Regions from separate parts of the Streptomyces sp. NBC_01723 genome, predicted to be linked through region 2. Evidence: riboswitches for the same ligand, from Rfam matches in the RefSeq annotation. Region 2 holds a riboswitch; the other holds the start of a gene.
The links. A riboswitch is a leader RNA that binds a small molecule or an ion and turns the genes downstream of it on or off. The one in region 2 is predicted to bind cobalamin.
Positions count from the first base shown of each region.

Region 1 (3,677 bases), 170 kb from region 2:
CAGCTCCGCAGGCGGCTCGCCGGCGCGGACCGGACGCCGGACGAGACCTGTGCCGTGCTGCTGGACGCGCTGCTCCCCGACCGCCCCGACGACGACATCGTCCTGCTGGTGGCCCGGACCCGGGCCTTCCCCGCCGACCGGGTCGCCGAGTGGCACGTGCCGCGTGACCCCGCGGCCGTCGCCGGCGTCCGGGCCGACGCGACGCGCCGACTCAGCGAGTGGGGCCTCGAGGAGACGGCGTTCACCACCGAGCTGATCCTCAGCGAGCTGGTCACCAACGCCATCCGGCACGCGGCCGAACCGGTGCGCGTCCGGCTGCTGCTCGACCGCAACCTGATCTGCGAGGTCTCCGACGGCAGCAGCACGGCACCCCACCTGCGCATGGCCGCCACCACCGACGAGGGAGGCCGCGGCCTGTTCCTCGTCGCCCAGTGCGCCACGCGCTGGGGCACCCGGTATCACGCGCAGGGCAAGGTCATCTGGACCGAACAGTCCCTGAACCCGCTGGACACCGACGGCCCGTGACCGCCCCCGCTACCCCGCCGGACAGCAGTCGCCGCGCTTCGAGCCGTTCGGCGCGCGGTAGTAGAGGCAGCAAGTGCGCGCCGGAACGTGAGATCCGGTCCGGTGGTCGAGGACGATGCCGTGCAGGAACACGCAGGCCAGGGCGGGCGACCAGAGGCGTGCCGCGTGACCGAGGCGGGCGATGGACACGCCGATCCGCGCTTCCGGCGCGCGGTGGCGGTGCGCGACGGCCTCGGCGAGGTCGGTGAACCCCGCGCGTAGGAGGGGCCGACCGGATGCCGGTCGGCATCTCCACCCCCGACGCGCAGGACGGAGAAGCCCTCGAGGGCGGTGACGTCGGCGGGCGGCATCTGAACGTTTCCGGACACCGGGTGCTCCTCGTGAGCGCCGAGTCAGGAGGCCGGGCCGCGTCGCGGGGGCGTGATGGCGTACAGGTCGAGGATGTCGGGCCGCGGTGCGACACCTGGGCCGCCGGCGCGGACCCAGTCGGCGATGTCCTCGGTGGCGTCGGGGTCGTTGACCAGTCCGAGCCAGACGGGACGGGCGCCGGCGGCGCGGCCCGCCGCGGAGGGCTGGACGACGATCACGTTGGCCTGTTCGCACACGTCGAGGCAGTCCGACACCCGCACGGGCACCCGGGCCCGCAGACGCGTCGTCTGCGCCGCGTGATCGACGCCGATGATCTTCGGGGTGCCGCAGCAGCAGTCCCGGCAGACGACGACGCGCGAGGGCGTCGGGTCCGCGGGTGCGCCGGGCGTCGCCCCGGCCGGGCCGGCGTGGGCGGGCATACGGCATCGTCCCTCTCCCCGGGGAGATCCGCCCCGGTGGTCCGTCGAGGAGGCGACCGCGTGAGTCTCCTGGCTCTCGGGTCGTCGCTCGCCCCACCCCTTCCCACCCGGTGCGGGCAGTGGTCGTGTGGGGGCTCGCTCGCCGATCACAGTGGCGGGACCGCGCCGGATTCGCACCGGCTTCCTCGGGCCGCCGTCGCCCAATTGCTCCGGGCATCCTCGCATCCCGGCCCCGGAGCTGTCAGCGGGGCCCCGCTCCGCCCTTCAGGCGCTGGTCCGCAACCCGCTCGCCGAGCCGTACCTGCTCGGCGTCTCCTCCGGCGCCTCCCTCGGCGCGGTCTCGGTCATCGTCTTCGGCGTCGGCGTCCTCGGCCCCCTGTCGCTGTCGGCCGCCGCGTTCGCCGGCGCCCCCGGCGCGCTGGTGATCGTGCACGCCACCGCCCGCACCGGGGCGCATCACCTCGACGCGCCTGGTCCTGTCCGGGGTGGCGGTCGCGGCGGTGCTCACCGCCGTCCTCGACCTGCTGCTGCTCACCACCGACCACGGCGACGAGGCCCGGGCGGTGCTCGCCCGGACCCTGGGCGGTCTCGGCGGCGTCAACTGGGAGACCCTGTGGCTGCCGGAACTGGCGGTGCTGCTGGGCATCGGCGTGCTCCTGGTGCAGGCCCGCAACCTCAACCTGCCGCCGGCCGGTGAGGAGGCGACGCGCCGCGACCGACCTGTCCGTCGAGGGCGTCACCCTCACCGCCGGAGCACGCCACCTGGTGCGCGACGTCTCGCCGACCGCCTCGGCGGGCGAGGTGATCGGCCTGGTCGGTCCCAACGGCAGCGGCAAGTCCAGCCTGCTGAGGGCCGTCTACCGCGTCCTGCGCCCGGACACCGGTACGGTCCGCGTCGACGGCGCCGACACCTGGTCGATGCCCGCGCGGCGACTCACGCGCACGGTGGCGGCCGTGGTGCAGAACTCGGCCACGGACTTCGACCTCGCCGTCCGGGAGGTCGTGGCCATGGGCCGGACGCCGCACAAGCGGATGCCGGCCGGCGACACGGCGGAGGACGCCGCCGTCATCGACCACGCCCTGGCCGTGGTCGACGCCGACCGGCTGGCCGACCGTCCCTTCGACCGGCTCTCCGGCGGCGAGCGCCGGCGGGTCCTCATCGCCCGCGCTCTCGCCCAGCGGCCCGCCCTGCTGGTCCTCGACGAGGCGACCACCAACTCGCCGTCCGCCATCAGCTGGACGTCCTCGACGTGCTGCGCCGGCTGTCGGCGACCGTGCTGCTCGCCCCGCACGACCTCAACCTGGCCGCGTACTGCTGCGACCGCCCCCACGTCCTGCGCGAGGGGGAGGTCGCGGCCTCGGGCCCGCCGGCCGAGGTGCTCACGCCGTCGCTGCTCGCCGACGTGTACGGGGTCGTGGGAGGGGAGAGCGTGCATCCGCGTACGGGCGCGCCCCAGGTGACGTTCGTGCCCGGCGAGCGTCCGAGCGACCTCCCGACCGAGCGGCCGCGCTGACGCGCCGGGGCCACGTCGCGAGCGGGCCGCGTCAGTTGTTCACGTCCTGCTCGAAGTCCTCGGCGCAGGCGTCCCGTTCGCTCTGCGAGTCGGCGTGCTGGACGCAGTCGTCGAAGTCCTTGAACTCGTCCGAGTTGAGGATGGACGCACCGATCGCGATGATCACCACGGAGGCGATCAGACCGAGCACGCCGAGTACGGCGCCGACGATGGACATCCCACGGCGCGGCGCCCGTCCGCCGCGCGCCCTGCGCGCGCCGATGATGCCGAAGATCAGGGCCAGCAGACCGAGCAGGGCCCCGCCGATGACGGTCCAGAAGAGCAGGAGGGCCAGGATGCCGAGGACGAGGGCGGCGACCGCCATGCCGTTGGAGCGCCTCATGCCGGCGTCGTGGTGCGTCTGGTGGGCGTCGCCGGAAGATGCGGGGTGTTCGGGAAACGACACGTCGTCACTCTCATCTCTGTTTCCGTCCGGTTGAGTTGCCGTACGTGCCGGATGCCCCGATGTCGATGACGGATGCGTGGGAGGCCGGATCCGGCGCCGTGTGCGCCGCGCCTGCCGGCCCGCACCGGGACGGGCGGGGCCGGCGGGAGCCTGCTCGCCCTCCGGGCCGCGGACCGGATGCACGAGCGGGCGGCCGGGCGGTCGCGTGGGCCGGTCTCCGGCCGCCCGGGTCGACCGGCATCCGAGAGGGCGGCGGCTACGAACCACGAGTGAGGGTTGTGCGGCGACTCGCATCCGTCGCCGTGGGACACGGTGCGGGCGGGATTACCCGTTCAGCCTGGACTTCCGCTACGGCTGGGACGGCATCGACGACGGGAGTTTCGACTTCCCGCCGGGCACCACCTG
Region 1 covers NZ_CP109171.1:365,352-369,028, forward strand. The annotation lists gene OIE75_RS01660 (SpoIIE family protein phosphatase) at 1-525, shown strand, start outside; gene OIE75_RS01665 (hypothetical protein) at 646-786, shown strand; gene OIE75_RS01670 ((2Fe-2S) ferredoxin domain-containing protein) at 918-1,313, opposite strand; cobalamin riboswitch at 1,377-1,499, opposite strand; partial or broken gene OIE75_RS01675 (iron chelate uptake ABC transporter family permease subunit) at 1,570-2,017, shown strand; partial or broken gene OIE75_RS01680 (ABC transporter ATP-binding protein) at 2,118-2,774, shown strand; gene OIE75_RS01685 (DUF4190 domain-containing protein) at 2,859-3,272, opposite strand.
Region 1: it holds a riboswitch for cobalamin, as region 2 does, so the genes downstream of both, OIE75_RS01670 ((2Fe-2S) ferredoxin domain-containing protein) here and metE (5-methyltetrahydropteroyltriglutamate--homocysteine S-methyltransferase) in region 2, are expected to answer to the same signal.

Region 2 (3,677 bases):
CGCATCCCGGACCGCGTCCACGCGTGGACGTACGTGGCGCTGCTCGGTGCGGTGACGGTCGCGATGGTGCTCTGACACGCTCGGCCGACGGCACGGACCGCCCCCCGCTGTCGCACCGGGCGTCAGCCGATGACGGACTCCCAGGTGTCGACCGCGAAGTGGACGGTCATGCCGTTGCGGCCGTAGAGGCGCGGTGCGCCGGTGGCGTTGGCCGTGTCGACCCCGAGGCCCACCGTGTCCCGGCCCCGCGCGGCGAAGTGCGCGAAGGCGTGCCGCAGGAGGAATCCGCCCAGGCCCCTCCCCCGTGCCTCGTCCAGCACGCCGAGGGCGCGGATCCAGCCCATGGCCTCGCGGTCGTCCCGGGCCAGCAGGAAACCGGCGTCCCCCAGGTCTTCGGTGGCGGCGATCCACACCAGGGACCAGTCGAGCCCCTCGGCGTCGATGTCGCCGAGCCAGAGCCGGTAGGTGCGCGGCTGGAAGTCGAAGTGCCCGGCGAACGCCCGCTGGTACAGCTCGTGCACCCGGACACGGTCCGCCTCCGTCGCGCAGGCGCGCACGCTCACCCCGGCCGGTGCCCGCGGCGGCAGGTCGGCCGCCGGGTCCACCGCCCGGCGCAGGACGTGGTGGGACCGGACGACCCGCCATCCCCGTTCCGCGAGGAGCGCGGTGTCGGTCGTGGGCCGGGCGTTGAGGTGCAGGTGGACGACGGCCCGAGCGGCCCCGTTGGCCCGTGCCTTGGCGAGGGCGCGGTCCTCCATGGCGGCCAGCAGCCGCAGGCCGGTGCCCTGGTGGCCGGGGAGCACGTAGTGGTCGATGTCCACGCGCTCGCCGCCGGACTCGTCCCACAGCAGCCCGTACGCCACGAGCAGGCCGCCGTCGAAGGCGAGCCACGAGTCCCGGGTCAGATCCGTCCCGGGATGCTTCAGGTCGGCCTCGACGGTGTGCTGGTCGGTCTCGGGGCGGCCGATCTCGATCCGGTCGATCTCGTTGAGGAGCTGGGTGATGGCGGGCGCGTCGGCAAGGGTGGCCGGCCGCAGGTCGGCGGTGGACATGAGAGCAGAATCGGGGGCGTCGGCGGGTACCCGCAACGGAATTTCCGCCCCTCCACACCGCCGAGGGCCCGCCCCGGACGCGGACCGGCGCGATTGGTGGACGTAGGTCCGCGAACCGCGGGCATACGGGTGTCCTGAGGACCTTCTCCGTCGCCGACCACGGGAGTCTCCTGTGACACCGAGCCTGCGCACCGCACGCGGGTGCCGTGCCGCCGCCGTTCTCCTGCTCGCCGCCGCCTGGTACGGGGGCAGCCACCACCCCTGGCTCGCCCTGCCCGGTCTGTACGCCGCGGGGGTCATGGCCTGGTGCGCGGCCCGGGAGGGAGCCGAGCACCGGCGCCGGACCGTCCTGGCGCGCCGGGCCGAGATCCTGGCCCGCCCGCCTCACCGGCAGCCGGTCCCCCTCGCCCCCTGCTGCGCCTTCTGGCGGCACTCCGACGGCGCCGTGCACGGCCCGGAGTGCACCCGACCCGCCGCCGCCCGCGTCGCCCTGGGCGCCGACTGCTGCGAGGTGTGGTGGACCTCGCTGGGCTCGGCGCACGACACGGCCTGCCCGCGGCGCGCCGACACGCCGGAGCGGGACCGGAACACCTGGGCCCAGCAGTAGTCCGCCGGCGGCGTGTCCCGTCGCACCGTCCGCATGCCGGACGGGACCGGCCGGTCCCGGGGCCGGCCCCGGTAGGGTGAACGGTGCAGCTGGTTCGCCCCGTCCGCCAGGCGGGATGCGTCGCAAGAGGGAACCCGGTGGGAATCCGGGACTGCCCCGCAGCGGTGAGTGGGAACGACCGCCGTCATACGCACTGGGTCCGGTGAGAGGGACCTGGGAAGCGACGGCCAGTAGGTGTCCTTCCGGAGGACGTGCCCGCGAGTCCGAAGACCTGCCAACTGCCCGCGTACGGACGACTCGTGCGCGGACATCCCGGTGACCTCGTGGGCGGGTCGGCGTACACACCTGGCGGACGACGGCGCCCCGCGCGGTTCGTGCCGCCGGGTTCCCGTCACCCTTCGCGCTCTCGTCCCGTCGCCGGGATCTCAGGGATTCGTCTCGCGAAGGAGATCTCCGTGAACCGTACGTCCGCCCCCGTGCACGCCACCGTGTACGGCTATCCGCGCCAGGGCCCCGACCGGGAACTGAAGAAGGCCGTCGAGGGCTACTGGAAGGGCCGCGTCACCGCCGACGCCCTCCACGCCACCGCCGCCGGGCTGCGCGCCGGCAACTGGCGTCAGCTCGTCGAGGCCGGTGTCGACGAGGTGCCCACCGGCGACTTCTCGTACTACGACCACGTGCTGGACACCTCCGTCATGGTCGGCGCCGTCCCCGCGCGGCACCGGGACGCCGTGGCCGCCGACGCGCTCGACGGGTACTTCGCCATGGCGCGCGGCACCCAGGACGTGGCGCCGCTGGAGATGACCAAGTGGTTCGACACCAACTACCACTACCTCGTGCCGGAGTTGGGTCCGGACACGGTGTTCACCGCCGACTCGGGCAAGCAGGTCTCGGAGCTGCGGGAGGCACTCGCGCTGGGTCTGGCGGCCCGCCCGGTGCTCGTCGGCCCGGTCACCTACCTGCTCCTCGCCAAGCCGGCGCCCGGCGCCCCCGCCGACTTCGAGCCCCTCACCCTCCTCGACCGACTGCTGCCGGTGTACGCGGGGGTCCTCGCCGACCTGCGCACGGCCGGCGCGGAGTGGGTGCAGCTCGACGAGCCGGCCCTGGTCCAGGACCGCACGCCGGCCGAACTCAACGCCGCCGCCCGCGCCTACCGTGATCTGGGCGCCCTCACCGACCGGCCCCGGCTGCTGGTCGCCTCGTACTTCGACCGCCTGGGCGACGCCCTGCCGGTCCTGGCCAAGGCGCCGGTCGAGGGACTGGCGCTGGACTTCACCGAGGCCGCCGCGGCCAACCTGGAGGACCTGGCCGGCGTGGGCGGTCTGCCCGGCAAGCGCCTGGTCGCGGGTATCGTCAACGGCCGCAACATCTGGGTGAACGACCTGTCCCGCTCCCTGGCCACGCTCGGCACCCTGCTCGGTCTGGCCGACCGCGTGGACGTGTCGGCCTCCTGCTCCCTGCTGCACGTGCCGCTGGACACGGCGGCGGAGCGGGACATCGAGCCGCAGATCCTGCGCTGGCTCGCCTTCGCCCGGCAGAAGACGGCGGAGACCGTCACCCTCGCCAAGGGCCTGGCCCGAGGCACGGGCGCGATCGCCGCCGAACTCGCCGCGAACCGCGCCGACCTGGCCTCCCGCGCGGGCTCCCCCATCACCCGGGACCCCGCCGTCCGCGCCCGCACCGGCGCGGTCACCGAGGCCGACGCGCGCCGCTCCCAGCCGTACCCCGAACGCGCCGCCGCCCAGCGGGCGCACCTGCGGCTGCCGCCGCTGCCGACGACCACCATCGGCTCCTTCCCGCAGACCGGCGAGCTGCGCACGGCCCGCGCCGACCTGAGGGCCGGGCGGATCGACACGGAGGGCTACGAGGAGCGCATCCGGGCGGAGATCCGGGAGGTCGTCGACTTCCAGGAGAAGACCGGCCTGGACGTGCTGGTGCACGGCGAGCCCGAGCGCAACGACATGGTCCAGTACTTCGCCGAGCGGCTGACGGGGTATCTGGCCACCCGGCACGGCTGG
Region 2 covers NZ_CP109171.1:540,274-543,950, forward strand. The annotation lists gene OIE75_RS02470 (sulfite exporter TauE/SafE family protein) at 1-75, shown strand, start outside; gene OIE75_RS02475 (GNAT family N-acetyltransferase) at 123-1,052, opposite strand; gene OIE75_RS02480 (hypothetical protein) at 1,225-1,659, shown strand; cobalamin riboswitch at 1,733-1,952, shown strand; gene metE (5-methyltetrahydropteroyltriglutamate--homocysteine S-methyltransferase) at 2,115-3,677, shown strand, end outside.